DNA from 2 places in the Paenibacillus sp. FSL H3-0302 genome. Region 2 is predicted to be linked to the other one. Evidence: a T-box and tRNA genes for the amino acid it is inferred to sense, from the RefSeq annotation. Region 2 holds a T-box; the other holds one or more tRNA genes.
What was found. A T-box is a leader RNA that pairs with one kind of tRNA and senses whether it is charged. The one in region 2 lies ahead of pheS (phenylalanine--tRNA ligase subunit alpha), so its partner is inferred to be a tRNA-Phe.
Positions count from the first base shown of each region.

Region 1 (15,634 bases), 2.8 Mb from region 2:
CGACTGCTCCACTAACCGAGCGTAATAGGCAATAGCGATTATAGATAATGGAACCGCTGCTGCAATCGTACCAATGGCGGTCCCGACCAGGAAACGAGTGACTGGAATTAGCGCAACGACCAGCAGCAGGAACGGAAAAGAGCGGATAATATTAACGATACTGTTGAGCACCAGAGACAACGTTGTATTCTCATAAAGCTGCCCTTTTCGGAAAAAAAACAACAAGGTACCCAGTGGAAGCCCCAGCAGCACGGCCGCTCCAACAGAAATACCAACCATCACAAAGGTTTCACCAATCGAATCCCACATCTGTGCCTGATATTGAAGTACACTATCAAACATGATCTTCCCCCGCTTTACCAAGAATCTGATCGCGGTATGTCCCGGTACTGGCTGCCGCTGGACGGAATTCACCGTCTTCCCGAGAGAACGAATCTACAATGCGCCCTTTTTCCATCACCGATACATGAGTACATATGCTTTTAACAACATCCATCTCATGCGTAACAATGACAACCGTTACTCCAAGACTTGAATTCACATGCTTCAGCACGTTCAAGATATCTGTAGTGGTTCCTGGGTCCAGGGAGGACGTTGGCTCGTCACACAGTAATATTCCCGGACTGTTCGCTAGTGCGCGGGCAATCGCAACACGCTGACGTTGTCCTCCGCTGAGCTGTGCCGGATATTGTTTTGCCTTATCTGCCAGTCCAACAAAATCCAGACACTCCTTCACACGCTTCATTCGTTCATGCTTTGGGACATCTGCCAGCTCCAGCGGGATCGAAACATTCCGCTCTACTGTGACGTTATAAACAAGATTAAATTGTTGAAAGATCATTCCAATCTTTTGCCTTGCTTTACGCAGTGCTTTACTAGGCATTTCGGTCAGGTTGTGGCCATCTACGGTAACCGTTCCCTCATCCGGCTGTTCCAGAAGATTCATCAGTCGCAGCAGCGTAGATTTCCCCGCACCACTCTCACCAATGATCCCGTGAATGTATCCCTGCTTTACCTCCAGCGATACCTCATCTACAGCCTGATAGATGCCTTCCTTCAGCTTGAACCCTTTACTTACCCGACTCAGCGACAGTATTAGAAGCTCCCCCTTCCTTTCCCTTATATAATGAACCTCCATCAAGTGAGACATTGTATTACAATTTTCTAAAATCTGTTTTATTAAAAATCTCCTTAAATAATAAGACATTTCTTCTGCTGTGTCATCATTTTTCTTTAAATGATATACCAGGAAGGTTGATGAAAACCTAAAAACCCTTTATACCGGGCTCTTTTTACACATTTATTAATAAAATAAAAAAGGGTAGCAAAGATAATCCTGCCCTCTTGAAATCATGATTCTCCTATTGCCCCACCACTAAACGCTCCACTGTTAATATAGCCATATTTGGTTTTTTTAAGTGTATGAAATGCAGTTAAAGCTACATTTGGTTGCTTGGAGTGTGATTAAAGACCTGCTGTTACGCAAAAAAGGATGTCTAAGCCAATAGCTTAAGACATCCCATAATTCATATAGTAATCCCTGAATCCCTGATCTATCGAGTCCCATACTCGCTAAATCTTTTATGCCTTTTCGCCAAGCTCTCTGCGAATCTTCAAGAACACTTGGTAGCTGCGTTCCGCACATTCCGAAATCGCTATCGGATGAAATCCGGGCAGATCGGCATATAACGTATCGTGAAGCGGTTCGATCCATGAAGCCGGCAACTTACTTGCTCCAAGCTTCGCTCCCATAATTGAGCCCACAGTAGCCCCGTTACAGTCTGTATCCATCCCACCGTATACGGAAGTAACGACTGTTTTTTCAAAATCATTCCCGCCATAAACAAGCGACGCAGCTACAAGAGCAGCATTATTATTTGTATGGACCGCATCATAGTGACTAAAAGTATCCCAAATGTTACGAACCAACTCCCGCTCACTTTTGGCCTTCTGCGCAATATCTATCCCCCGCAAAACATCACTGGCCAGACGACTGGTACGCGGAATCTCGCTAAGGCCAATCTCTAGGATCCGTTCATTATCCTTCTCTGCAAAAGCTGCCGATATCATCGCCGCGTTAAACATCTCACCGTAGATGCCATTTTTCACATGTGAAAATGAAGCGTCGCGCCAGCCTAGTTCTGCCGCAAGCTCAGGATAACCTGCTGCGCCATAAGCCAGTCCATCTGCGCGTATAGCGGCACCAATCCACTCGCGGTAAGGGTTTAAGTGCATCCGCACTCTTTCCTGCCGCACCAGCCAATCCGCAGGCTTCTCGCCATGCAGATGAGAGGTCTCCTGCGCAAAATTCATATATGACTGTGTCTCCGCCGTGCACACCTGACTATATGTTAAATGTGTATGCCACAGCTTTCCGATATCCCAAGAATCCCAGTTCAGACCCTTCTGCTCCAGCAGCATAAGACCCAGGACAGTGTAGCGAATATCGTCATCGCTTTCCATATACTTGATCGTCTCGCGGGTACTCGCATGTGTCCATTCACTTAAGCCAAGACCATATTCAGCCTCTGCCCGTGAATGCCCAGGCGTATAGCCAGTAATTGGCCAGGCGTCCGCACCCTGAAACCATAGCTCAATATTCTCCCAGCCCGGACGGCCATCTTTCCCATAGAGATAGTCCCAATACTCCAGCGGTTTCCCGAGTGCGCAGCCGACACTTCTACCGAGCCAGGCTCCATAGAACTTATCTCTCCATTCCGCTTCGCTCCAGTCCGCCTCAAGCTTACGTGGGCCTTCTGGACGTAGATGACGAATCTCCTCCAGAGAGGATGGCTCTTGATACGGAAAATCCTCACTGATCGTAAGCTCCATTAGCTCATTGTATACCTGCATCAGCTTGAGCTCATCGGCACCAGCAGCCGCTAGCTTATCCGCAAAACCCTCAATCAGACAACCTTCTTCTCCACGCTGAGCAATTTCAAACTGCACGGTCTCTTGAAGTCTCTCCCATCCTGCCATAGGCTACTTCCCTTCAGCCGCTAGCAGCAGCTCTTGATCAAGCTTTTCCAGTGAATCAAAGATCAGCTTCATAAATGCTTCCCGGTCAACGCCCACCAATACTTGCACATTCGCTGGACGATCCGTCTTCTTCCGTCTGTCTGCAACTGTCATTCCCCGCGTCAGCTTGCCTTCTGTCTCCACCGTTACATATAGATGCTTAGATTCAAATAGTTCCGGATGCAGCAGCCAGGCAACAGCACATGGATCATGCAGCGCACTGCCGACATAGCCCATTTTTTTACCGTAAATCGAATAGAAATCCAGCAATTCTCCGACCATTGTAGACACTGGTCCCCGCTCTTTCAATGCTAGGATCTCATCTTCAAAAATAGCAGCCTTATCGGTCACATCCAGACCACTCATTGTGATCGGAATCCCCGACTCAAACACAATACGGGCTGCTTCAGGATCTACATAGATATTAAACTCCGCAGTAGAGGTGACATTCCCATAAGAGATACCTCCCCCCATCAGTGAGATTTTTTCAATTCTGTCTTTAATCTCTGGATAAGCCGTGATTAGCAGTGCGATATTTGTTAAAGGAGCCATCGGCACGAGCGTAATCTTCTCCTCTGAAGAACGGATGATATTCAGCATAAACTCCACAGCACCCTGCTCTACAGGGCGGAATTTACTTGGAGGCAAAAGCGGCCCATCCATGCCCGATTCTCCATGCGCTTCCTCACCTGTAACAAGCTTGCCGAACAGTGGGCCAGCAGCCCCTTTAGCTACAGGAATGTCAGCATTCACGAAGCTGATCACCTTCAGGGCGTTTTCCGTGATTTTATCTAAAATTTGGTTTCCACCAACCGTTGTAATCCCGCGCAGATCTAACTTCTCCGAATTTGCTATGGCAAGCAGTATCGCTATTGCGTCATCATGCCCTGGATCGCAGTCAATAATAATAGGTGTTGGCATAGTTACTCACTCCTTGTCTGTGTATCAATCATTTCAATCGCTATTTAACTAGCGGGCTTTTAAGTTTTTTATTTTTTTTTCGTGTCTCAGATACTGCGTAGATCACAAGTCCAATTACTGTGGCTACATAAGGAAGAGTGGCGATTAGCTCCGCAGGAATCTTCAACACCTGTAGCGCATTCGACAATGCATCTGCAGTACCAAATAATAAAGAGGTCAGCGCCGTGCCTACGGTCGTACTTCTTCCCATCGACTCAGCGGCAATGGCAATCCAGCCCCGGCCAGCGATCATATCGCGGGTAAACAGTGACAAATACCCCATCGACATATAAGCACCGCCTAAACCGGCAAAAAATCCGCTAAGCAGCAAAGCCATATACTGTATTTTTACAACACTTACACCCACGGATTGAGCCGCATGTGGATTTTCACCCACTGAACGAATGCGCAGTCCAAGCGGTGTACGGTTTAATAGATAGTAGACAACAAACACAGCCAATATAGAAACATACGTCAGAATGTGATGCCCCGATAAAATAGGTCCAAGCACCGGGATATCCTTCAACAAAGGAATCTGGACACTAGGTAGAACTTTACTCGCCAGCGAAGTGGAAGAACCCTTATCGCCACTAAGCAGATAGAGGATAAACACAGTGCCTCCCGAAGCGAACATATTAATGGCCACACCCCCGAGAATGATATGTGTTTTGAATTTCAGGGTGAAAAAAGCTAATATTCCAGCGATCAATGTTCCAGACAGCACCGCCCCAAGCAGACCTACCCATGCGCTATGTGTATAGCTGCTTATGATGACACCCGCTAAAGCGGCAACAAGCATGATGCCCTCCATCCCAATGTTAATGATCCCTGCACGGTTGGAGATGAGTGCGCCGAGCGCGGCGAACAGAATCGGAGTCGTCACGCGAAGGACAGAGAACGCAAAGTCAGTTGTAAAAATCACATCAAACAAACTATTCACGCTTCCTTCGCCTCCTTCAAGAGCATCCGATTTTTCCAGAATTTCAGAAATTGCTCAGCCGAAATCAGAAGAATGATAATTGCCTGTATAATTGAGATCATCTCTGAAGGTACATCAGACAGACGCGCCATCATGTCAGCCCCAATTCGAATGTACGCTAGGAATAATGCAGAGCCGATTACGGACAGCGGATTATTTTTGGCTAACATCGCTACAAGGGCACCATCCAAACCATAACCAGGCAGTGACGTCCATTGGAAACGGTTATACATCCCCAGCACTTCTACGGAGCCCCCCATACCTGCGATAAAACCTGCAATCAAGTGGACGAGAATAATAACCTTGGCTGTCTTCATACCGGAATAACGGGCAAAGTCCCGGTTGATGCCTGTCATGCGCAGCTCATATCCCCATTTCGTTTTGTATAGGAATAGATGAGCTGCAATAATAAGCACGATAACGATAATAAGACCGGTATGAATACGGGTGCCCGAGACCATTTTACTCAGCAGTGCCGTTTTCTCGAATTTGTAGGATACATTGGCAAAAGCTTTAGCATCACGCAGATGATAGTTCAGTAGGTATAGCCCTACTCCGAACAAAATATTATTGAACATTAAGGATGTAACCAACTCATTAGCATTCCATTTTGCCTTCAGAATACCAGGTATTGCCGAGAGCAATGCTCCTACAATTGAACCTGCAGCAATAGCTACCATCGGATGCAGCCAGCCGTCCAGCGTTAAATGAATAGCCAATACGGAAGTTACAACACCGGAGAAATAGAAAATCCCTTCAGCTCCCAGGTTAAACATATTGGCTCGAAACAACAAGGATACTGCCAACCCAGTGAACATGAGCGGAATCGCCATCTCAATCACATTACCAATATGACCTTTACTGGATAACGGCTCTAATAGGAATATACCAATCGTCTTCACAGGCTGATTACTGACCAAAGAGATGATCAGAAAGGCAATAGCGAGTGCAATAACGATTACCGCCGATGTCCGAATGTACTCAAAATATTTAACTTTAAACATGATTTACGGCCCTCCCGATGTGCTCCTCGTCCTGTCGATGAATCCCCAGCATATAAAGACCTAATTCTTCCTCACTAACCTTAGATGGCTCCTCGAAAAAGGCAACAATCTTACCCTCGTACATTACTAACAGACTATCGCTGATCTCCAAGATCTCATTCAAATCTGCCGACACTAGCAAAATCGCGCAATCGTCTGAACGTAATTCCAACAACTTTTGATGTATGAACTGGGCTGCGCCTATATCCACACCCCGTGTCGGCTGTTCTGCAATAAGCAGCTGCGGTTCAGTCGAACACTCTCTAGCTACGACCACCTTCTGCATATTACCGCCTGACAACATTCCTATGGGCTGAGAAGGTCCTGAACAGCGGACTTTAAATTCCTCTACAAGGGATACTGCTAGCTTGGCAATTCGTGAGCCATTCAAAAAAAGACCTTTATTCATTGCTTTTGTACGATACTGAGTAGATAGCAGATTATCAGCTATGCTTGCTTCACTAGCGATCCCTTGCCACATCCGATCCTCCGGTATATAGGAAACGCCTAGCTTACGAATATCCAAAATATCCGATTCACGGATATCCTTTCCCTTCACTAGTACAGAACCCTGACTTGAGACACCTCTCAAGCTACCTGTAAGAGCTTCAATAAGCTGTGTCTGCCCGTTGCCTTCTACACCAGCAATCCCAACGATCTGCCCACCACGTACCGCAAAATTGATATCCGACAATAATGCTTTGCCATCTGCATCATTCACACCGAGTCCCTGCACCGTTAGTACTGGCTCACTAACAGCCAGAATCTCTTTGTCATATTTCAGCACGACATCTCTGCCGACCATTAACCGCGAGATTTCCTGTTCTGTCACATCCTGTGTTTGAAAAACACCTTCACTACGGCCGCTGCGCATAATCGTAATTCTGTCGCAAATCGCTTTGACTTCCTTTAATTTGTGCGAAATAAAAACTATCGTATGCCCCTGTTCCCTTAATTGCTTAAGCTCGCGGAACAATTCCTCTGTTTCCTGTGGAGTCAACACCGCAGTTGGCTCATCAAGCACCAGAATTTTCGCACCACGCAGCAGCGCCTTAAGAATCTCAACCTTTTGCTTCATCCCAACTGTAAGATCCTCTACTTTTGCCTTTGGATCCACGGCCAGATTGTATTTCCTTGCGGTCTCTTCCGTCATGCGCACAGCCTCGGCATAATTAATGCCAACTCCTCTGCGCGGCTCCATACCCAGCACCATATTCTCTGCCACCGTAAAAGAAGGTACCAACATGAAATGCTGGTGGACCATGCCGATGCCTCTATCAATGGCGTCCTGAGCGGATTGCAGCTTTACTTTTTCACCCTTGATATAGATCTCGCCTTCACTTGGCTCTTCCATGCCGAACATAATCTTCATTAAAGTCGATTTACCTGCACCGTTCTCACCTGCAATCGCATGTATTTCTCCCTCACGTAAAGAAAAATGCACGTCTTTATTTGCAACGACGCCATTGGGATATACCTTGGTAATTCCCCGCATTTCCAGCAGAGCTGTGTACATAGGTCTCAACGCCTTTCAACTTGGAGGTCTGCAAAAATATACAGCTGGAATTCCCCTGACTAGAAGAATCTCCAACTGTAGGTTTATCTCTATAGAGCTGATCTTAAGATTTAAAGCTTAAGGCTTAACTGCGTTACGAATAGCTTCTACCTCTGCGGTTTCCATCCCCATCGCATTATCCACTTTAATTTCTTTATTGATCAGCTTTTGCTTCACTTCTTCAACCTTGGCCTGAAGATCAGCCGGGAATACATTTTTATAAATATCATTCTCAGCAATACCTACACCATCATCTACAAAGCTCATTACATCACGTTTGCCCATTTCTAGCGTACCCTCTTGCAATCTCTTCACTGCACCTAGAATAGCCGTATCAATCTTTTTAATAGATGAAGTAACGATTAGATTTGCTTTTTCACTATCTGTATCGTTAATCAACATTGCCTGATCGGAGTCTACACCGATTGCATATTTTTTCTTCTCTTTAGCTGCGTCAAAGATCCCAAGACCTGTACCCCCAGCCACGTTAAAAATAACATCCACACCGGAGTTATATTGAATTAGAGACAGCTCCTTACCTTTTGCCGGGTTAACAAAATCACCAGCGTACGACACAGCCACTTTTACATCAGGATCAACGTACTGAGCACCTTGAATGTAACCGACCAAGAAAGCATTAATCCCCGGAATATCCATACCGCCCACAAACCCAATCACATTCTCAGGGGTAGCATTCGGCATATCCGATTGTGTAGCTAATGCTGCTACTGCACCTGCCAAGAAAGATACTTCATTTGTCGCATAAGACATGTTGTACATGTTATCTGGTGCTTCATCGATGTCGGTATCATAATTAATGAATTTTTTGTCTGGATACAATTCTGCCGTTGCATTAAACATCTCTGTAATTTCAGAACCGCCAGAAATAATTACATCCCAATCCTCGGAAGCGATATCGTTAAATGTAGGCTCCCATTTCGTTTTATCAACGCCCATTTCAACAACCTTTGTTTCTGCACCAAGTTCATCCTTAACCTTTTGCAAGCCGTTATTAGCGGAATCAAAAAATGATTTATCCCCAAGTGTCCCCGGAATCAGCAATACAACCTTGAGTTTATCCCCTGCACCTGTTTCTCCACCCTCAGCAGCGTTTGATCCAGTATTCGCAGAAGAACCGTTATTGGACGTGTTATTCCCACATGCTGTGACCAGAACCATCACCATTAATAACAACAAAGAAAGAACTTTTTTATTCATTACTCTATTCCACCCCTAATTTTAGTTGGTTAGTAATCCGCAGAATCCCATCTTCACCCATTGTATAATTCACGGTTCAAATGGAAATTCTCTTTTTTCCAAATAAAGTATCATTAAAAGTAATAAATTTAACGTTTAGGCTCAAAAATAGCAATAAAAATACCATTATTATTAATAATCCGCTTTATTTCCGAACGAGATGGCCAGTCAGGTTGCGAACTTTCGGATTTATTGATACGATCATAACAAATATTATTAAAAATAATTATATGATTTCGGTCATTGTTTTGTACGATTCGGCTAAAACATAAGTATTGGAGGATCATCATGGATCGTGTTCTATATATTGTAAGTGCCACACATGAGCTAAATACTTATATCCCTCCACACCAGCATGAATGCTACGAACTAGTCTATTATTTACAGGGGGTAGGGACAACCAATGTTGGCCCACGAAGTTACCATTTTCGCTCCTCTTCTTTCGCGCTTGTGCCACCCAATCATAAACATGACGAGCACCACCGTGAGGATGCAAATGTATTATTTGTAGGCTTCCACTCGGAACACCCTAATATGAGTAATCTGCTCGGCGTATATGAAGATGATAAAGATCAGACCGTTCTTCAAATCCTGCTGCGAATGAAAGCAGAGTTTACACGCAAGCAAGACGGATTCTCTGAGCTTCTAAACCTACAAATGAGCGAGATTACCGTCCATCTTATGAGGCTTCTTAGTGCCTCTGGATATCAATCCCCAACAGAAGATCGAGTACAATATGTCCTTAATTATATGAATGAGCATTATCGCCATAAATTGTCCGTCGAAACACTATCAGAAATGTCCGGATATAGTTACGATCGTTTTCGCCATCTATTTAAAGAACGTTTCGGGTCTTCACCCCTGCGGTATTTGCTGTTAAAACGCCTGGATTATGCAAAGTCTCTATTACGTCATACTCAGATGCAAATCTCTGAAGTATCTGCTGCTGCAGGTTTTGTGAACGATGCCCAATTCTGCAATATGTTTAAACGAGAAATAGGTCTTACCCCGCGAGCATTCCGCATTAATAATCAATCAGGTTAATCACTAATCAGATTAAAAAAAGCCGTTGAAATAGAGAAACTCTCTATTCAACGGCTTACTGCTGTAAACCCAAGGACATAAAGAAAAAAGGTTTGTAAGATTGCTTATAAAAGCATTCTTACAAACCTTTTTAAGATACCGGCGAGAGGACTCGAACCTCCACGGTTTCCCACTCGATTTTGAGTCGAGCGCGTCTGCCATTCCGCCACGCCGGCACATATGAACTAAATGGAGGCGCCACCCAGATTTGAACTGGGGATAAAGCTTTTGCAGAGCTTTGCCTTACCACTTGGCTATGGCGCCATGAAAACTTGGAGCGGACGACGGGAATCGAACCCGCGACCCTCGCCTTGGCAAGGCGATGCTCTACCGCTGAGCCACGTCCGCATAAAATGGCTGGGGATATAGGATTCGAACCTATGAGTGACGGAGTCAAAGTCCGTTGCCTTACCGCTTGGCTAATCCCCAATAACATTTTAAAGTAAAATGGGGCGACTGATGGGTCTCGAACCCACGAATGCCGGAACCACAATCCGGTGCGTTAACCCCTTCGCCACAGTCGCCATATTAAGTTGATATTGTTGCCATTATTCATTTTAAAGTAAATGGGGCGGCCGATGGGTCTCGAACCCACGAATGCCGGAACCACAATCCGGTGCGTTAACCCCTTCGCCACGGCCGCCATATTAAACTTTAGAAAGAACTTGGCAGGGGCAGCAGGAATTGAACCCACACCAACGGTTTTGGAGACCGTTGTTCTACCTTTAAACTATGCCCCTAAAAACTGGTGGAGGATGATGGATTCGAACCACCGAACACTCACGTGAGCAGATTTACAGTCTGATGCGTTTGGCCACTTCGCTAATCCTCCAAGGATGGTGCCGGCGAGAGGACTTGAACCCCCAACCTACTGATTACAAGTCAGTTGCTCTACCAATTGAGCTACACCGGCATGGCACTCATTCTTTTGTGATGATAAATGGTGGCTCGGGACGGAATCGAACCGCCGACACGAGGATTTTCAGTCCTCTGCTCTACCGACTGAGCTACCGAGCCATGATGAAAATGGCGGAACCGACGGGATTCGAACCCGCGATCTCCTGCGTGACAGGCAGGCATGTTAGGCCAACTACACCACGGTTCCAAAAGATATAATTGCTTAAGTTAATTGGTTGCGGGGGCAGGATTTGAACCTGCGGCCTTCGGGTTATGAGCCCGACGAGCTACCGGGCTGCTCCACCCCGCGTCAGTAAGAAAGTGTTATGGTGGAGGCTGAGGGGATCGAACCCCCGACCCTCTGCTTGTAAGGCAGATGCTCTCCCAGCTGAGCTAAGCCTCCATAAACAACAATTGTTATTGTACCAAAGTCCACTAGGATAAATCAAGTAAAAATTTGGTGACCCGTATGGGATTCGAACCCATGTTACCTCCGTGAAAGGGAGGTGTCTTAACCCCTTGACCAACGGGCCATACTAATTAAAAATTTGTGGCGGAGAGAGAGGGATTCGAACCCTCGAGACGCTTGTGGCGCCTACACGATTTCCAATCGTGCTCCTTCGGCCAAACTCGGACACCTCTCCATATGGCTCCCCGAACAGGACTCGAACCTGTGACAACTCGATTAACAGTCGAGTGCTCTACCAACTGAGCTATCAGGGAATATTCATACCAGGCTTGATGCCTGAAAACTGAATCCGAAACAAATCTGCATTCTACGTATAGGATAAGCCCTCGACCGATTAGTATTGGTCAGCTCCATGCATTGCTGCACTTCCACCTCCAACCTATCTACCTCGTCGTCTTCAAGGGGTCTTACTAATTGGGAAATCTCATCTTGAGGGGGGCTTCACGCTTAGATGCTTTCAGCGCTTATCCCGTCCGTACGTAGCTACCCAGCCATGCTCCTGGCGGAACAACTGGTGCACCAGCGGTACGTCCATCCCGGTCCTCTCGTACTAAGGACAGCTCCTCTCAAATTTCCTGCGCCCACGACAGATAGGGACCGAACTGTCTCACGACGTTCTGAACCCAGCTCGCGTACCGCTTTAATGGGCGAACAGCCCAACCCTTGGGACCTACTTCAGCCCCAGGATGCGATGAGCCGACATCGAGGTGCCAAACCTCCCCGTCGATGTGGACTCTTGGGGGAGATAAGCCTGTTATCCCCAGGGTAGCTTTTATCCGTTGAGCGATGGCCCTTCCATGCGGTACCACCGGATCACTAAGTCCGACTTTCGTCCCTGCTCGACTTGTAGGTCTCGCAGTCAAGCTCCCTTATGCCTTTGCACTCTGCGAATGATTTCCAACCATTCTGAGGGAACCTTGGAACGCCTCCGTTACTCTTTAGGAGGCGACCGCCCCAGTCAAACTGCCCGCCTGACACGGTCCCCGTACCCGGTAAGGGTACTAGGTTAGAACCTAGATACGATCAGGGTGGTATCCCAACGGCGCCTCCACCGAAGCTTGCGCTCCGATTTCTACGGCTCCCACCTATCCTGTACAGATCGTACCCAAATTCAATATCAAGCTGCAGTAAAGCTCCATGGGGTCTTTCCGTCTTGTCGCGGGTAACCTGCATCTTCACAGGTATTAAAATTTCACCGGATCTCTCGTTGAGACAGCGCCCAAGTCGTTACGCCATTCGTGCGGGTCAGAATTTACCTGACAAGGAATTTCGCTACCTTAGGACCGTTATAGTTACGGCCGCCGTTTACTGGGGCTTCGGTTCATAGCTTCGGGTTACCCCTAACCACTCCCCTTAACCTTCCAGCACCGGGCAGGCGTCAGCCCGTATACTTCGCCTTGCGGCTTCGCACAGACCTGTGTTTTTGCTAAACAGTCGCTTGGGCCTTTTCACTGCGGCCCCCTCGTGCTATTCACACTACCGGGGCACCCCTTCTCCCGAAGTTACGGGGTCATTTTGCCGAGTTCCTTAACGAGAGTTCTTCCGCGCGCCTTAGAATTCTCTTCTCGCCTACCTGTGTCGGTTTGCGGTACGGGCACCTTCTCCTGGCTAGAGGCTTTTCTTGGCAGTGTGAGATCATGACCTTCGCTACTACAATTTTCGCTCCCCATCACAGCCCAGCCTTATCGATGTGCGGATTTGCCTACACATCAGCCTCACTGCTTAGACGGACATCCATCAGTCCGCGTCACTACCCTCCTGCGTCACCCCATCGCTCATAGCGGATTACGGTGGTACAGTAATTTCAAACTGTTGTCCTTCGACTACGCCTTTCGGCCTCGCCTTAGGTCCCGACTTACCCTGAGCGGACGAGCCTTCCTCAGGAAACCTTGGGCTTTCGGCGGATCAGATTCTCACTGATCTTTTCGTTACTCATACCGGCATTCTCACTTGTGTAGTGTCCAGCGCTCTTTTCAGTACACCTTCAACCCCTACACAACGCTCCCCTACCCCAGATGCAAAGCATCTAGCCATAGCTTCGGTGGTGTGTTTAGCCCCGTTACATTTTCGGCGCAGAGTCACTCGACCAGTGAGCTATTACGCACTCTTTCAATGGTGGCTGCTTCTAAGCCAACATCCTGGTTGTCTGTGCAACTCCACATCCTTTCCCACTTAACACACACTTGGGGACCTTAGCTGATGGTCTGGGCTGTTTCCCTTTTGACAATGGATCTTAGCACTCACTGTCTGACTCCCGGCAATAAGTATATGGCATTCGGAGTTTGACTGAGCTTGGTAATCCTTGCGGACCCCGCACCCAATCAGTGCTCTACCTCCACTACTCTTATACCGAGGCTAGCCCTAAAGCTATTTCGGGGAGAACCAGCTATCTCCGAGTTCGATTGGAATTTCTCCGCTACCCCCACCTCATCCCCGCACTTTTCAACGTACGTGGGTTCGGGCCTCCAGTGCGTGTTACCGCACCTTCACCCTGGACAGGGGTAGATCACACGGTTTCGGGTCTACGTCCACATACTAATTCGCCCTATTCAGACTCGCTTTCGCTGCGGCTCCACCTTCTCGGCTTAACCTTGCATGTTAAACGTAACTCGCCGGTTCATTCTACAAAAGGCACGCCATCACCCATTAATAGGGCTCTGACTTTTTGTAAGCACACGGTTTCAGGTTCTATTTCACTCCCCTTCCGGGGTGCTTTTCACCTTTCCCTCACGGTACTGTTTCACTATCGGTCGCCAGGTAGTATTTAGCCTTAGCAGATGGTCCTGCTGGATTCATACGGGGTTTCACGTGCCCCGCACTACTCGGGATCCGTCTCGGAGAGAACACAGTTTAGGTTACAGGGCTTTTACCTCTATCGCGGGCCTTTCCAGACCTCTTCACCTACCATATTCCTTTGTAACTCCATGTGAGACGTCCCACAACCCCTAAGAGCAAGCTCTTAGGTTTAGGCTGTTCCGCGTTCGCTCGCCGCTACTGACGGAATCACTATTGTTTTCTCTTCCTCAGGGTACTTAGATGTTTCAGTTCCCCTGGTCTGCCTCTACATTTCCTATGTATTCAGAAATGAGTAACTGCGAATTACCACAGCTGGGTTTCCCCATTCGGACACCCCCGGATCAAAGCTTGCTTACAGCTCCCCGAGGCAGTTTCGTTGTTCGCCACGTCCTTCGTCGGCTCCTGGCGCCTAGGCATCCTCCGTGTGCTCTTATTAGCTTAACCTTGATTTTTCCGCAGGAAAATATCATACGATGACATTCTCTTTGGAATCATCTCACTAATAACATTTACTTGTTTGCACAAGTTGCTAAAAGATGTTCTAAAACGCAAATTCGTTTCGGTATCCAGTTTTCAAGGATCAAGTCTTACTTGAGAGCTTAAACTCTCAAAACTGAGCAACGAGTGAGTAACAGGCCTAAACCTGAGTTTTGGAAGCTTAGCTTCCGATTTGAATGTTCTCATTGCAGAGAACGATTCTCCATAGAAAGGAGGTGATCCAGCCGCACCTTCCGATACGGCTACCTTGTTACGACTTCACCCCAATCATCTACCCCACCTTCGGCGGCTGGCTCCCTTGCGGGTTACCCCACCGACTTCGGGTGTTGTAAACTCTCGTGGTGTGACGGGCGGTGTGTACAAGACCCGGGAACGTATTCACCGCGGCATGCTGATCCGCGATTACTAGCAATTCCGACTTCATGCAGGCGAGTTGCAGCCTGCAATCCGAACTGAGACCGGCTTTGATGGGATTGGCTCCACCTCGCGGCTTCGCTTCCCGTTGTACCGGCCATTGTAGTACGTGTGTAGCCCAGGTCATAAGGGGCATGATGATTTGACGTCATCCCCACCTTCCTCCGGTTTGTCACCGGCAGTCACTCTAGAGTGCCCAGCATTACCTGCTGGCAACTAAAGTTAAGGGTTGCGCTCGTTGCGGGACTTAACCCAACATCTCACGACACGAGCTGACGACAACCATGCACCACCTGTCTCCTCTGTCCCGAAGGCCGCTGCTATCTCTAGCAGATTCAGAGGGATGTCAAGACCTGGTAAGGTTCTTCGCGTTGCTTCGAATTAAACCACATACTCCACTGCTTGTGCGGGTCCCCGTCAATTCCTTTGAGTTTCAGTCTTGCGACCGTACTCCCCAGGCGGAGTGCTTACTGTGTTAACTTCGGCACCAAGGGTATCGAAACCCCTAACACCTAGCACTCATCGTTTACGGCGTGGACTACCAGGGTATCTAATCCTGTTTGCTCCCCACGCTTTCGCGCCTCAGCGTCAGTTACAGCCCAGAAAGTCGCCTTCGCCACTGGTGTTCCTCCACATATCTACGCATTTCACCGCTACACGTGGAA
Region 1 covers NZ_CP150284.1:6,001,899-6,017,532, forward strand. Annotated here, with positions in the region: gene MHH50_RS26590 (methionine ABC transporter permease) at 1-342, opposite strand, end outside; gene MHH50_RS26595 (ATP-binding cassette domain-containing protein) at 335-1,096, opposite strand; gene MHH50_RS26600 (ADP-ribosylglycohydrolase family protein) at 1,582-2,979, opposite strand; gene MHH50_RS26605 (nucleoside hydrolase) at 2,983-3,939, opposite strand; gene MHH50_RS26610 (ABC transporter permease) at 3,980-4,918, opposite strand; gene MHH50_RS26615 (ABC transporter permease) at 4,915-5,961, opposite strand; gene MHH50_RS26620 (ABC transporter ATP-binding protein) at 5,954-7,516, opposite strand; gene MHH50_RS26625 (BMP family ABC transporter substrate-binding protein) at 7,634-8,773, opposite strand; gene MHH50_RS26630 (AraC family transcriptional regulator) at 9,101-9,856, shown strand; tRNA gene MHH50_RS26635 (tRNA-Leu) at 9,993-10,071, opposite strand; tRNA gene MHH50_RS26640 (tRNA-Cys) at 10,086-10,159, opposite strand; tRNA gene MHH50_RS26645 (tRNA-Gly) at 10,169-10,243, opposite strand; tRNA gene MHH50_RS26650 (tRNA-Gln) at 10,250-10,324, opposite strand; tRNA gene MHH50_RS26655 (tRNA-His) at 10,344-10,419, opposite strand; tRNA gene MHH50_RS26660 (tRNA-His) at 10,463-10,538, opposite strand; tRNA gene MHH50_RS26665 (tRNA-Trp) at 10,562-10,635, opposite strand; tRNA gene MHH50_RS26670 (tRNA-Tyr) at 10,642-10,727, opposite strand; tRNA gene MHH50_RS26675 (tRNA-Thr) at 10,733-10,808, opposite strand; tRNA gene MHH50_RS26680 (tRNA-Phe) at 10,837-10,912, opposite strand; tRNA gene MHH50_RS26685 (tRNA-Asp) at 10,923-11,000, opposite strand; tRNA gene MHH50_RS26690 (tRNA-Met) at 11,026-11,102, opposite strand; tRNA gene MHH50_RS26695 (tRNA-Val) at 11,120-11,195, opposite strand; tRNA gene MHH50_RS26700 (tRNA-Glu) at 11,251-11,325, opposite strand; tRNA gene MHH50_RS26705 (tRNA-Ser) at 11,344-11,436, opposite strand; tRNA gene MHH50_RS26710 (tRNA-Asn) at 11,440-11,515, opposite strand; rRNA gene MHH50_RS26715 (23S ribosomal RNA) at 11,576-14,501, opposite strand; rRNA gene MHH50_RS26720 (16S ribosomal RNA) at 14,764-15,634, opposite strand, start outside.
Region 1: it encodes a tRNA-Phe, which carries the amino acid that the T-box ahead of pheS (phenylalanine--tRNA ligase subunit alpha) is inferred to sense. The anticodon was not compared.

Region 2 (15,634 bases):
TTCCTCATAACGAACACGAAGCGCAGACAATTCCTTCTGAGCCTGCACACCTTGCTCCCGAAGTACCGCTGTTTCGCGTTCTGCATCTGTACGAAGCTGAACCTCCTGATCCAGCTGCTGTACTAATCCATCGGCTTGCCCACGTAGCGTGTCGATCTCTTTCTGGAGCAACACGGATTTCTCCTCAGACTCCAGCAGATTCATTTCCAGTTCACCAATATCTTCCATGCGTTTATCCGAAAGCTCCTGCCAGTTAGCCGCCTCTGCTGCTGATCCCGCAAGCTCTTCCTGAACACGGTGCAGATTTTCACTCGTCTCCTGTAGTGACGCTCTTAGCTCTGTAGCTTCATTCTGTGACTGTTGATAACGCTGGCGTAACTCTTCCAGCTCCTCATTCAACAGTGTGCCCAGCTCAGTAGCCGTGCGCAGCTCTTCACTGAGCTGTTCTTCACGTTTAACAATCGCTTCATATTGTCCAAGAAGCGTCTGTCTTGCATCTCGTTCACTCTTAAGACTGGCTTCAGCCGCACGTAATCTGGACTGAAGTTGCCCTGTCCCACCACGAAGCTCAGCCAGCTGTTTTTCCAGCTCTTGAATATTTTGCTTATGTCTATGCTCTTGAGTGCCTTGTGACTGCCGCAGTTCCTTATTCTTGGTTTGTTCCCGCTGCAGTGCTTCACGTTCTTCCGCCAGCTCTTTGCCTAACTTCGCTTTGGTACTCTCAAGCTCTTTACCTAAGGTCAACTTGGTATCTTCAAGCTCCTTACCTAACGTCAACTTGGTATCCTCAAGCTCCTTACCCAGCGTCAATCTGGTATCTTCGAGTTCTTTACCTAATGTAGACTTGGTAACCTCAAGCTCTTCCTCCAGTGTTGACTTGGTCACGGTCAGCTCAAGCTGCAGAGCAGACAGCGTGTCTGTCTTCTCCTTGGTCAGCGTCTCCCGGATGTTCTCCAGCTCTTGCAGATGAGCAGCCTTCTGCTCCTCCAGCTGCTGCAAACGGATGGCTTCCGCCTTCGCCAGTTCCTGCCGCTGGTGTTCACGACTAGCTGCCTGCTCTTCTTCGTAGCTTGTCCGCAGTGCTTGCAGCTCTATCTCGCGCTCAAGCAATTCTTCTTCCAGCTTCTTGCGTGCAGCTTCCACAGCTTGCACTGCCTCCTGAAGCTGTTCCGCATGTACCTTGCGTTCATTCTCCTGAATCTCCAAATGCCGCTTACGTTCTTCCTCCGCAGCAGCAATCAGTCGCCCAGCCTCTTCTTTGGCCGCAGCTTCAAGTCGCTCGAATTCTTCTTGCCGCTCCCGCTGTACCTCCAGCAGGCGAGATACTTCCAATCGCAGTTCACTGCGTTCACCTGTCATCATGTTTAGTTCATTTTTGAAGTCCTGAACCTGAATAGCCTGCTCCGCCATATGTACAGCTGCAAGCACCGCTATACGCGGTGTGTCCAGTCTGGTGTGAGATTTAGAAATCGTGCGCATATGTTCATCAACATAACGGGCCACTTGTTTCATATATTCAGTACTGCTTCCGACGAGTTTATAGGAAGTTCCGTATATCTCCACGGCGACACGTGTCCGGTCCATAGCCACAGTTGTGCCCTCCTTTGTATGTGTGCGGATTCTAAGCTAGTTTCACTTCTTCTATTGTAGCTTTTTTGGTAAGCATTTGGCAAAATCCCTAATATTCAATAGATTATGGCTGATATTCTCCGCTTTGCACTCTACCTAGAAAAAGCCGCAGCGAATCTCAGTTTCTAAATGGATTCGCTGCGGCTTTACACAATTCCTGCTACTTTCTTAATTCTGCACCAAAAGTTTGTTGAAGAGATGCTAATACCTTCTCATGCACCTCTCCTACTTCCTCATCAGTCAGTGTATGTTCACTATGACGATACAGCAGTGAGATCGCGATGCTCTTCTTTCCATTCTCCAGCTTACCACCAGTATAAACGTCAAATACCTGGACGGACTGGAGCAAAGTACCTCCGTTATCGCGGATGGAAGCTAGCAGATCACCCGCTGGTACAGCGGAATCCACGACCACAGCAATATCCCGCTCCATTCCTGGGAAACGCGGAAGCTCATTATATTGCAAACGGCTTTGCGCACTTTCATATAACGGCTGCAATAAAATTTCTGCCGCATAAGTATCCACCAGATCCAGCTGTCTTTGCAGATCCGGATGAATCTGTCCCATCGTTCCGATCTTCACACGACCCTCGTTTCCGAGTAAATATACCGACGCGGAACGCCCAGGATGATATCCTTCTGGACTATCTCCTACATAGACGATTTTATCGGTCAGCCCTAAATGAGCAAATACCGTTTCCAACGCACCCTTCAAATCAAAGAAGTCCACAGGCTGTGCCGAAACATTCCATTGCTTCACTGTTAAGCTTCCGCTAAGCAGCAGCCCCAGCACCGGCAGTTCGCGTGGCTGACGAGTCAACTGTTCTTCATCCGTGAAGAAGACGTTGCCGATTTCAAACAATGCCAAGTCGCTTTGACGACGATTGGTATTGTAGCTGGCAATATCCAAGAGTTGTGGTAGAAGGCTGGTACGCAGTACGCTGCGTTCTTCACTCATCGGCATAGCCAGCTTCACCGCTACTGCTCCTTCTGATAACTCAGGGAACATTGTGCTTTGTTGCGGCTGGATGAAGGAGTAACCCATCACCTCTTGGTAACCGCCATGTGACAATAGGCGACGCAGTTCACGACGGAGCGCTTGCTTGTGAGTTAGTGCTCCTGGCGTTGTAATTCCTTCAATTAGAGTCGTTGGAATATTGTCATACCCGTACAGGCGGGCAATTTCTTCAATAAGATCAACATCATAGCTGATATCGCCACGTCTGGTTGGGACTTGAACTTCAATCAGCCCTTGTGCGGTATCTCCACATTTGAAATGTAGACGGCCAAACAATGTCTTCACTTCCAACAAGGACAAATCCGTTCCCAGATAACGATTCAGTTTCTCTAAGGACAAGGTGAGAACCTTCTCTTGAACAGCGTCAGTTCCTGCTTGCACGATGCCTTCATGGACCGATCCGCCAGCATAACGTGCAATCAGTACGGCTGCACGGTTCAATGCAGGAATAACTGCACTTGGATCCACTTCCTTCTCGAAACGAAGGGAGGCTTCAGAGCGAAGTCCCAATTGACGCGAGGTTTTACGAATCGTTCCTCCATCAAACTTAGCAGATTCCAGAACAAGGTTTACCGTCTCAGCAGTAACCTCTGTATCCCGTCCACCCATTACTCCGGCCAGACCTACAGCTTTTACTCCATCAGCGATAACGAGCATTTGCGGCTCTAGCTTACGCTCTTGACCGTCAAGTGTAACCAAAACTTCACCTTCATGGGCAAGACGAACGCCGAGTTCTCCACCTTGTACTTTATCTGCATCAAAAGCATGCAGCGGCTGTCCATATTCCAGCATCACATAATTGGTAATGTCCACAATATTATTAATTGGACGAACCCCAGCAGCCATCAGACGATTCTGAATCCACAGCGGTGATGGTGCAGGTTTAACACCTGCAATATAACGAACTGCATAATGGCTGCAGTATTCTTCATCTTCAATCTTGACGGAAATGGAATCCGCAGCAGGACCACTGATCTCAATCATTTCGCTTTTTGGATCAGGTAATTTAACTTCACGCCCAAGAATTGCACTTACTTCATAAGCAGCACCAATCATGCTGAGGCAATCTGAACGGTTCGGAGTCAGATCGAATTCCAGAATCTCGTCATCTAAGCCGAGGACCTTGGAAATATCCTGACCAATCTCTGTCCCTTCAGGCAGCACAAGAATACCTTCTTGTTGCTCTTTTGGAAGCAATTTATCATTCAGTCCCAATTCTTTGGCCGAGCAGATCATTCCTTGCGACAGGACACCGCGCAGCTTGGCTTTTTTGATATCCAGTCCTGGCAGCTTAGCGCCAACCATTGCTACAGGTACAGTTTGACCTGCAGCTACATTTTTTGCGCCGCAAACGATTTGTAGCTCCTCATCTTGGCCCACATCCACGATACATACGTTCAGCTTGTCTGCATCAGGATGTTTTTCCTTTGATTTCACATAGCCGGTTACGATGCCGGAAATGCCTTTATTGCGGCGCTCTACGCCGTCAATCTCAATGCCGGCAGCGGTAATCTTCTCCGCTAGCTGTTCGGCGGTTACTCCTTCAATCGATGTATAATCAGCCAACCATCCGGTTGATACTTTCATATCCGCTCACTTCCTTTATGTTTCAGATGTATTTATTTCACTGTCGTTCGCGCTGCTTCCTGTGGGAGAACACTCCAAAGCCATTCTCCGCCACTATCAGCCAACGCGCCCACAAAAACTAAACGCCCTTGAATTGCTTCACAAAACTCATGTCATTACTATAGAAATGTCGGATGTCATCGATGCCGTATTTAAGCATCGCAATCCGCTCTACACCCATTCCGAAAGCGAAGCCGCTGTACTCAGCAGGATCATAGCCACCCATTTTCAGTACATTTGGATGCACCATACCTGCGCCAAGGATTTCTAACCATCCGCTTTGCTTGCATAGTCTGCAGCCATCGCCGCCACATTTGAAGCAGCTTACATCTACTTCAACACTTGGCTCAGTGAATGGGAAAAAGCTCGGACGAAGACGAATGCCTGTATTCGGTCCAAACATCTCCTGCACAAATTGTTGCAGGGTGCCCTTCAGATCACTCATTCGAATGTTACTTCCAATGACCAAACCTTCGATTTGGTGGAACTGGAAGGAATGCGTTGCATCATCATCATCACGGCGGAATACTTTACCCGGGCAGATGATTTTTACCGGAGCTTCACCGTTCATAGCCTGCATAGTACGAATCTGTACCGGCGAGGTTTGTGTGCGCATTAACAGGTCATCCGTTAAATAGAAAGAATCCTGCATATCACGTGCCGGGTGATTCTTAGGCAGATTTAGAGCTTCAAAGTTATAATAATCGGTCTCTACTTCCGGACCTTCAGCTACACGGTAGCCCATGCCGATAAAAATATCCTCAATCTCCTGTACGACTCTGCTAAGCGGGTGAATGCCCCCTTGCTGCATACGGCGACCCGGTAAGGTTACGTCTACTTTTTCAGCCTGCAGACGTTGCTGGGTTTCCTGCTCTTGAAAAGCCTCCTGCTTCGCGCCGATAATCTCCTCAATAGCACTGCGAACTTGATTCGCTACTTGCCCGATTACCGGACGTTCCTCAGCACTAAGTCCTCCCATACCGCGCAGAACCTCTGTAAGCTCACCTTTTTTACCGAGATACTTCACTCTTAGATCATTTAGTACCTGCGGATCCATAACCTCCTGCAGCTTAGCCAGCGCTTCAACCTTCAATGCTTCCAACTTCTCTTTCATGGCCGTGTACAGCCCCCTTCAATCATTGTCTAGTTCAACAAAAAAAGGCCTTTCCTCCCGGTAAGGGACGAAAAGACCGTGGTACCACCCTTGTTAGACAAGCTGATCTGTTCCCCTTAAGAGCTTCATTCCCTCTTTTGGCTGGAGCAGATACCTATCTCACTTTATACAGAAATAACGGTCTGTGACCGGTATCCCCTACCCTTCCCTATTAGACAACTTAAGGAATTCAGGGAACTGCTCCGGAGTGAACTTCGACAGCTCTGCTTCTTAGAAACGCTCTCAATCCGCGGCGTCTCCTCCCTGTAAGTCAGGCACTGTGTACTCTTCTCCATCACTGCATTTCACAATTCATGCTAATTGTCAGGTATCTCTTTACTACAAGAGATATGTCTCTTTATTATATGCAAAATCTGTCGTTTTGACAAGCTGGACAAAATTAGGCTAATTTTTATCTTCTTTTAAGCTGGCTTTAAGCTTCAGAGCCATTTTTCCAACTTTTTTTCAGCTAACATTCAGCGGAGCTTGATAATTTCCATTACTAGGAAGGCTTGCTTATCCACTCGGGTGCACCTTCGCAGACTATTAACTATCCTATTGGGAGGAAATCAAATGCATGTACGGAGAATAAAAGTAGCCGCGGTGCTGCTAAGCACAGCTGTACTTAGCCAATCTGCAGCGTATGGAGCTCATACCGCTTGGGCCGGGACTACATCCACCAAAATAGCAACAACAGCTTCCGTATCCGCTCTGGATAAACTAGGCTCCATAGCCTTGAAGACTAACATCAGCGCAAAGCTGACGGATGTCAGCTTATTAACTCAGGATGGCGGAAATATTCTTACATACACACTCAGCTACTCTAATGGAAGCAACGCTAGCCTCAATCTGGTGGACTTTTTCTCCAAAGTAACTACTAGCGGCGGTACAGTTATTCAAGGAAGCCCTATTACCAGCAGTGCAACCATCAAATCCATTGCCGCGAAAAGCAGTCAATCTATCACCTACTATGTAAACATCGGCAAATCCACCTCTTTAAACGGGGTCAAAATTTCATTGTACGGATGGGACTTCAACACCACCGATTATCAAAAAAAGCTAGGGAACTTCACCGTACCCACAGGATATTCACAAGCTGTCGCCAGAGGGCAGAGTAAAAAGATCACCCTAAACAATCTCCCTGTAACCACCAAGGCAGAGAGCCTGCAAATTTATAAATATAACGGTAAGGTCTATGCCAAGGTTGGTGTTAGCTTCACTAATCAAGGAACCAAGGTGCTCAGTGATACTGGACTTAAAGGATACCTCGCTTCCGCTGGAGGATCTGTATTTGAACTCGCACTTGATGACACCAGCACCAGCTATAAAGTACAGCCTCAGGAAAAGAAGACGATCTACTATTTGACGGAAATCCCTTCTTATATGAAGACAGACAACATGGCGCTGCAATTTGCCGGAGAAGATGCCTCATTAAAAATAGCGTTGCCGGTTGTCGCCTACAATCTCCCCGCTGCAACAACACCGGATCTTGTCGTAGCCAGCAATGTCACGAAGAAGCTTACAATCAGCAATAATACAGTCGAAACACAGCTGAAAACGGCTAACGTCTATGCTGACAATGGCAACGCAAAGTGGACACTACAGTTCCGCATCAAAAATAGCGGCAACAAAGCGGTGAATGTGCCTGCCTATGAACTTGCTATTAAAGCCGCTGAAGGGTATAGCTTTCCGGTAGATACGAAGGATTTTACCAGCCTAACATTGAAACCGCTTGAAGAAAAGATTATTGAACTCAGCGCAGATGTACCACTCACACTCAATCAAGGAACATTGCAGCTGCAAATGACTGAGCCGGCTGCTGAAGGCAAGATCATTTTTCCTACCGCCTATTATCAGATCCCTTACACGCTGCAAACTAACAATTGGCAGGACACGGAATACCCCATTGAGAACAGTCACGGTACATTTGTTGTCAAAATTGCAAACATTCAAAGACTCCCTTGGTCCGACAAAGACCAGATCGTAGCTAAAATCAACATCCGCAACACTAAATCAACCTCTGTTCAGCTTCCTGCGCTTACAAGTGTCGTCAAAGCTGGAGAAAGTGACATCAGCAGCACTTCCCAGGTTGTCTCAGAAAGTACGCAAACCATCCTCGGTCCAAATGAATCGGCTGCTGTGTATGTCGTAGCCAATGTTCCTTATAGCTATACTTTCAATCAATTAAAAATCACCCTGCAAGAAACTTCAGGTGAAAGTAAGCTTAACTTCCTTTCTCTAAGTACTACCCAACTGGACAGCCGGGTACAGAGTGTTGCAGCTGAAAATTCTTTCCATCTTGAGCTTGAAGGTAAAAAAGCGGAATTACTTGTACGCCGGACCCTCGTGTACCCAGGTACAGATTCAAATCTCTTGTACACAGAACTAGAAATGAACAGTGAGGAATCGCGTAAATCCGAACAGGCTCAGCTCGTAGCCTATTACAAAACACAAGACAATCAATATTATGAAGCCGAAGTCACCCAGTCCAAAACCTCCACCAGTCCTAACGGAAAAAGTCTGGTCACCCTCTGGAGTAAGCTCCCTCTCGGTATAGATCCAGCGAACCTTGTCCTTTACATCGGGGAGGGTGTTTCTGAAGGCAAGCTTACCGCTCCTGGCGGTCAATCGTCGGGTTACATCAATACGGTATCGCTTGGACTGAACCAGTTGGGGGTGGAGCCCAAAGGCAATCTTTTGAACGTGGAAATGTTTCCTTATACTCTATCCGTTACAAATGCAGTCGCCACCGTCACCGCTGGTAAAGATACGCTCAGCACTGCACTAACCTACAACATGTCAGCCAGCACGCTTTATGAATCAGGCACCTATGAGCACAAACTGGTGTTGGAGCTGATTGACCCCTTAGGACAAAGCATGGAAAAAACATTAACGCTTGGCACAGATCTACAATTAGGTAACTTCAAGTCGTACACCACAACCTTCACAAGCAGCCTGTACAAAACACTGGGTGGCGGCGCAATCCGGTTGAATCTATACGACGAATTCCAAGGCCATCGAAATCTGCTGGGAACACAAACCTATGTTGTCACTTATCAGGCGGCATCAACGACTTCGAACAGCAACTCTACTTCTGGTACAGATCCAGACACCAGCAATACATCCGGCAATTAATATGATGAGCTATGGAGGATAGAAATGAAGAAGAAAAAAATAGTGTTCTGGACTCTTGGAGTAGTAGTTGTAGCCACAGCAGGAATGCTGGTTTATACATTGTTACCTGATAAGAACAGTCAAGCCGCTGAAGCGCCTGTTAATACAGCTACCGTTACAAAGGGCGATATCGTAGTTAGTGTATCCGGAGCCGGCTCCGTGATTGCTACAGAAACTGGTAAAGTAAAAACGAAGGACAGCGGGACCGTAGCTGAGGTTCTTGTCAAAGAGGGCGATCTCGTGAAAAAAGGCCAGACTTTGATTACCTTTGAAGGCAATGATCTGAGTGACAATCTCAAGCAGGAGCAAACTTCACTTGCCTCACTTGAGACCGATCTTGAGGACAAGCAGGAGCAATATAAGAAGCTGGCCGTATCAGGTGCAGCAGAAGATGAGCTGGCAAATGCCAAACGTTCGATTGAAAAGGCCAAAACCGACATTTCGGCGCAACAGGAAAAAATAGCTTCTGTCCAAGAAGATATGCTTCCTCCTGATCCGTTAACGGCTCCTATTGACGGAACTGTAACGACAGTTAATATTGCAAGCGGTGAAAAAGCCATGGACGGCTCTGAACTCATCGACATTACCGATTATGCTAATTTAAGTGTAGTTGTGCAGGTGGATGAGCTTGATATTCCTACTGTAAAGCTAGGGATGCCTGCCACTATTTCATTGGATGCTCTGCCTGATACGGAATTCAAGGGCACGGTTACGAAAATAGCTAATGAGGGCACCGCCTCAAACGGTGTCTCCCTCTTCGATGTTACCATAGGTCTAACAAGCTCCGAAGGTGCTCTTGTTGGAATGTCTGCGGAAGTTTCAGTAACCACTGCTGAGAAAAAGGATGTATTAACAGTACCTATTGAAGCTGTACAAGAAAGAAACGGAAAATACACAGTTTCTATTCCTCTAGCAGCGGGTTCAGTCACAACTTCCAAAACTGCTGGCGAGGGCCAAGTACCAATGCCTAGCGGTGCCCCTGACGCTCGCGACGGCGCTATGCCCAGCGGGGCTCCTGACGCTCGCGACGGCGCTATGCCCAGCGGGGCTCCTGACGCTCGCGGCGACGCTATGCCCATCGGGGCTCCTGATGCTCGCGGCGGCGCTATGCCCAGCGGGGCTCCTGACGCTCGCAGCGGCGCTGCCGGTGGAAGAAATCGCGGCAATAGCTCAGGACAGATGGTCACTGTCGAAGTGGGTCTCCATGATGAGAGCAGCATTGAAATTGTCAGCGGACTCCATGAAGGGGACCAGGTGATCATCCCTACCGTAATCTCTACGAAAACCGGAACAACCAGCACGGAAACGGAAACTAGAGGTGGTATGGGCGGTATGGGTGGCGCTGGCTTCGGCGGCAGTGGCTTTAGTGGGGGTGGCGGCTTCACCGGAGGTGGCGCTGGTGGTATGGGCAGCGCACCAGGTGGTGGCGGAGGTGGCGGCAGATGAGTGCTTCAGCACCTCTGATCGAAGTTCACGACATGTCCCACGGCTACACAATGGCCGGAGAAACCATGACGGTCTTAAATAGCCTTTCCTTTACAATTGATCTGGGGGAGTTCGTAGCTATTATTGGTCCCTCCGGTTCTGGTAAATCAACACTCATGAATATGCTTGGTTGCCTCGATATCTCCGATGAAGGAAGTTATCTTCTAGATGGACAAGAGGTTCGCAAGTTATCCGACAATAAGCTCGCAACGATCCGCAATGAGAAGATCGGCTTTATCTTTCAAAATTTCAACCTGCTCCCCAAGCTGTCAGCCATTGAAAATGTGGAGCTGCCATTGATTTATCGTGGCCTCTCCCATCGGGAAAGAAGACAACTAGCACAGGAAGCACTCATTAAAGTAGGGCTGGAGGATCGGATGCATCACCGCCCTTCTGAGCTTTCGGGAGGACAGCAACAGCGGGTAGCGATTGCCCGGGCTATGGCGGGATCTCCCCCTATTCTACTCGCCGATGAACCAACCGGGGCACTGGATACGCGAACGGGGCAGGAAGTCATGCAAATGATACGTGAGTTGAATAAGCAAGGGCATACCATCATCCTTATCACACATGATCTGGAAATAGCTAAACAAGCGGAGCGGATTATTCGTATTCAGGATGGCAACCTCGTGGAAGATCGGAGGAATGCGGGGTGAAATTGTACCAAAGCATGAGAATGGCCCTGAAGAGCATCAACAGCAGTAAGGTTAGAGCGTTTTTAACGATGCTTGGGATTATTATTGGAGTCTCTTCGGTCATCATTCTTGTTTCTGTTGGACAAGGAACTACTTCACAGATCACAGAGCAGCTAAACGGACTAGGCACAAACCAACTCACTGTAAACATTACTGGCCGTGGGGCGACTACCTCTCTCACCTATGAGGAAGCCCTTGCTCTAGGGGATATAGAGGGTATAGCAAATGTAGCTCCTGTGATCAGCGGCAATGCTACAGCCAAGAACAAAACGGACAACGTTAGTGTAACTGTAGAAGGAATCACCCCCTCTTATGAGGAGGTTAAGGATTTTCATGTACAGGCGGGCCGCTTCTTGCTTGATATTGATAACGAATACCGGCAAAAGGTAGCGTTGATCGGTTCAGGTACGGCCGAAGATTTATTCGGTACAGATAATCCTGTAGGGCAGAAGGTCCAGTTAAACGGGATTAGCTATAAAATCGTTGGGCTTTTAGAAACAAAAGGCTCCAGTCTAAGTGGTTCCAACGACGATATCATACTAATTCCTATAAGCACTGCAGAACGCCAATTAAAAAGTAAAGGCGTCCGTTCCATCACCATTAAGACAACTTCAGCAGATACTGTAGCAGCTGCAAAAGAAAAACTGGAAAGTACGCTTGATGCTAAATTCAATTATGCGGATAATGCTTTTAGTGTGTTTGATTCTCAGGAAATGCTGGAAACTGTCAATTCCACAACAGATACACTTTCCATGGCGCTTGCAGGCATAGCAGGCATCTCACTTTTTGTCGGCGGCATCGGAATCATGAACATCATGATCGTATCTGTCAATGAAAGAACACGTGAGATTGGTATCCGTAAAGCAATTGGTGCCAAAAAATTCGATATCCTCGCTCAATTCATGATTGAATCCATCGTGCTCAGCGGTTTGGGTGGGGTGCTCGGGGTTGGCATTGGTGTCGCGGGCAGTTGGCTGCTGGGTAAATACTCAGCACTTACAGTTTCGATTGCTTGGGATATGGTACTGATCTCTTTTATTTTCTCCTTACTCATCGGTGTGATTTTTGGAATGATGCCTGCGAACAAAGCCGCACGACTTCGCCCCATTCACGCACTGCGTAACGAATAATGAATGATTAGCTGTCCTATAGTCATTAAGATGACTAAGGGCAGTTTTTTTTCAGCAGCTGTAAAAGGTATCATTTATGATCGAGTTGGGTAATAGGAACCATCGGTTTGAATATAGATAATTCAATAGGCCCATACACTAAACTTTAAATTTTGTCTTTTTGATTATTATCTGAGTAAAGATTGCTCTATAAGCAGCACGTCCTATATACTTGATATACTAGAAACTACCATTTACTCACACGTACACTTTCCTATGTTTTCCCACTATGTATACAACACCTCTTTTATCCCAAAAGCACCTTCAAACATCAGTGAATGAATTAAATTACGCCTGACCATAGATTGCGTTCTGCAGGTTCTACTTAAGCAGCAATAGATTTTCTTAATCATCTTATACAGGGAGAAGATGACTGTGGCAGGATTCTTTGAGTTCAAGGTAACACGCAAACTATTCTATGTCTTCGCTGCAATCTCCGTCCTTCTGGTTGGGATCAGCGTCGCCTCGCTACTCTATTTAAATTACACGATTAATAGATTGTCAGATTCTCTTTATGATGATATATATCAGAACTCTAAGCTCATACTGAGCGCGGATCGTGATCTGCATCAAGCCGCTGTAGCCTTGCAAATCGCAATGGGTCCAAACCTAACAGCCGCAGAAGGTGAACAGTTCACTAAGGAGTTTATAGATAATAATCTTCAAGCGGAGGAACGAATAAGTGTAGCAAGATCAAATATCAACGCTATAAAAAACCCTTACAGTGATATGAAACAAAGTGGAATTATCCTTTCCGAATTAAAAAACGAGCTCAGCTCCTTCGAAACTACCATTATCAAATGGAAAAATTCAGGGTATACGCTAATAACAGAACGGACGAAGAGCAGCTGGAACCCAGATTCATATTCTACACTCACCCTAAACTCGCAATTCAATGAAGCTAGGGCACATCTCGATCAAGCAGAGGACTTGATTGGCAACTACGCCTTGCAAGTAACGGATGGTTTTGAGGATAAAAAAAGCGCTTTGTTCTCTCTTTATTCACTCCTCTTATTTGTGTTTCTCTTAGTTATTATTTACCTTGGACGCAAAATCATCTGGCTCCAGAATGAAATGCTGGAAGAACAAACACTTTATCAGCTTATCGGTGAAACTATGTCTGATTTCATTATTTTGACGGATCCCAACGGGTTGATTCTATATGCTTCTCCCTCACACTCCAGTATTCTAGGTTATGTGCCTAAAAAAGGAGATCCGTTATCCAACTACATACGTGAACCGGAAATTGCCTGGGCTAAATTAAAAAGTGTTGTTCAGGGAACTCCGCGCATTTCTGAACTGCGCATGCGCGGAGCAGAAGGCCAATGGGTATGGCTTGAAACTAAGGTGTCACCTGTTCTCGGCAGCCGTAAATTCCCAGCACAATTTATGCTGTTATCTCGGGAAATTACCCAGCGAAAACAATACGAAGAACGACTACATAAGCTAGCTTTCTATGACCATTTAACAGCGATTCCCAACAGGGCTCATTTCAAAATGTATATGGAGAACCTTATCACCCAACCCGAAGGACGGAGGCAAAATATTGCGCTTGCCCTGCTGGACTGTGATAGATTCAAGCAGCTAAATGATACCTTAGGCCATCTGGCTGGAGACGAATTTCTTCAGCTGCTCTCCCGTGAACTTCAGCATACGGTTAAAGGAATAGGTCAGGCCTTCCGGATCGGCGGAGATGAGTTCGCAGTTGTACTGCATCGATTCACTTCTCCAGAGATGCTTGAAGAAACACTGCAGCGGTTACTTAAACTGTTCAACAAGTCTTGGTCTGTTGATAACGGGTCCAGCTTCCACACCTCCGCGAGCATCGGAGTCGCTTTATTTCCTGAACACGGAAGCAGTATTAATGAACTGCTGCGTGCCGCCGATTTGGCGATGTATCGCTCTAAAGACCATGGTGGCAATAAAGCCAATCTCTACTACGAGCTTGTGGACGAAGGGTTAGCTAACCAGACCATTGTAAAACCATAAGAGCAAATAAAAAGCTGTCTCAGGATAAATCAACCCTGAAACAGCTTTTTTTTGTATGGCCTCTAACTGCTTAACCGAAGATGATCTTCTGAAATTTCGTCAATCTCCTGATCACGATCCCGAACTAAGACCTTGGTTAACTCTCCATTCGTAGAACAATCAATGAAACGGTCTCCGTCTCCATCTTTTTCTTCCCAATCATTAAGCCGCAAAATATATCCGATAGTTTGGGTATCTGGCAGCACTTCGATGCGGGCTACTGCACGCCCGTTCTCCATATAACGGAAATCGCATTGTCCATCCTGGATTCCTGTATCCCAAACCCAAAGATTCCAGCCTTGGTAATTCTGATCAGGGCGTTCATAGTGTATTTCGATGATTTTAGAGCGTGGGGCTGGCTCACCACATTCATCATAAAGGACCATCATCGACAACCCTTCCACTTCTACCTCATTGCCTTCGATTCTGCGGATGGCTTCTATCCCGGCACGGGTATGGTCTACTACTACGTTCCAACTATCAGCAACCTCAGGAAGTGATACCGACATCCGGTCATTATTAGCATTGAAGACAACGGTAATATTGTTCCAGAGATCGCCTCCTGCATGGCTTCTAAGCAGATACGATACTATTCCGCCATCACAACGCAGAAATTCTAACGAGCGTTCAATTTCCTGGCGGCCATGCAGACGAAATGCCGGATGTGTGCGCCGTAGCTCGATCAGGCCTTTATAATATTGAAATACGGGCTTAAATGCGCTTTTCATATTCCAGCGGATCGAGTTGACCGCATCACCGCTGCGGTAGCTGTTATGATCTCCAAATTTACTGCGCAGGAGCTCATCTCCAGCATGCAGGAAAGGAATCCCCTGCGAGGTCAGAATAATTCCGTTAGCAAGCAAGGATCGACGTACAGTTTCATTACCGAGAATATTCTCCTGATCTACATTCACGTATGGATTGGCAAGGGCCACTGCCTCTTCCAGATCTTCGTTATCCATGTTAGCTATTACCGGAAAATCAGCTTCCTGGCTCCCTCCTTGAACGATAAGCATCTTATCCCATAAATTCAAATTATCATGGGCAGTTACATAGTTCACCGATTCCACAGGCGAGTCCGTAAACTCATGAATTGCTCCTTTAATTCCGGCTGCAATAGCACCTTCTTTGCCGTATTCGCCTGTCACGAACCCTCTTCCGAAACCATCACTATCCCCTTTGATCGCTGAACGGAAGTTATCGTTGAAAACAGCATAGCCCTTGCCCCGTTGTACGCCTTTTAGCGTTTTAGTGGCCAGCGGAGAATCTCCACCCGTCCAAGGTTCACCGTAAAGCAACAGATTCGGATTCACTTCTAGCCGAAGCTCTTCGGTAATCTCCCGCATGGTAACACTGTCCATCAGTCCCATTAGATCAAACCGGAAACCATCAATATGATATTCCGAAGCCCAATAAGATAAGGAGTCCTTAATAAATTTACGGACCATCGGACGTTCTGTAGCCAGCTCATTGCCAACCCCGGAGCCATTCGACAAACGTCCCGTAAAATCGCGGCGATAGAAATAATCTGGGACAAGCGGCTCAAAGGGGCCGTTCTCCACAGCATACGTATGGTTGTAAACGACATCCATAATTACCGCGATCCCGCGGCTGTGTATGGCCTGCACCATCTCTTTAAATTCACGAATCCGCAAGC
Region 2 covers NZ_CP150284.1:1,915,983-1,931,616, reverse strand. Annotated here, with positions in the region: gene MHH50_RS08400 (hypothetical protein) at 1-1,590, opposite strand, end outside; gene pheT (phenylalanine--tRNA ligase subunit beta) at 1,790-4,234, opposite strand; gene pheS (phenylalanine--tRNA ligase subunit alpha) at 4,353-5,387, opposite strand; T-box leader at 5,448-5,734, opposite strand; gene MHH50_RS08385 (hypothetical protein) at 6,000-8,561, shown strand; gene MHH50_RS08380 (efflux RND transporter periplasmic adaptor subunit) at 8,586-10,046, shown strand; gene MHH50_RS08375 (ABC transporter ATP-binding protein) at 10,043-10,741, shown strand; gene MHH50_RS08370 (ABC transporter permease) at 10,738-11,910, shown strand; gene MHH50_RS08365 (sensor domain-containing diguanylate cyclase) at 12,325-13,938, shown strand; gene pulA (type I pullulanase) at 14,001-15,634, opposite strand, start outside.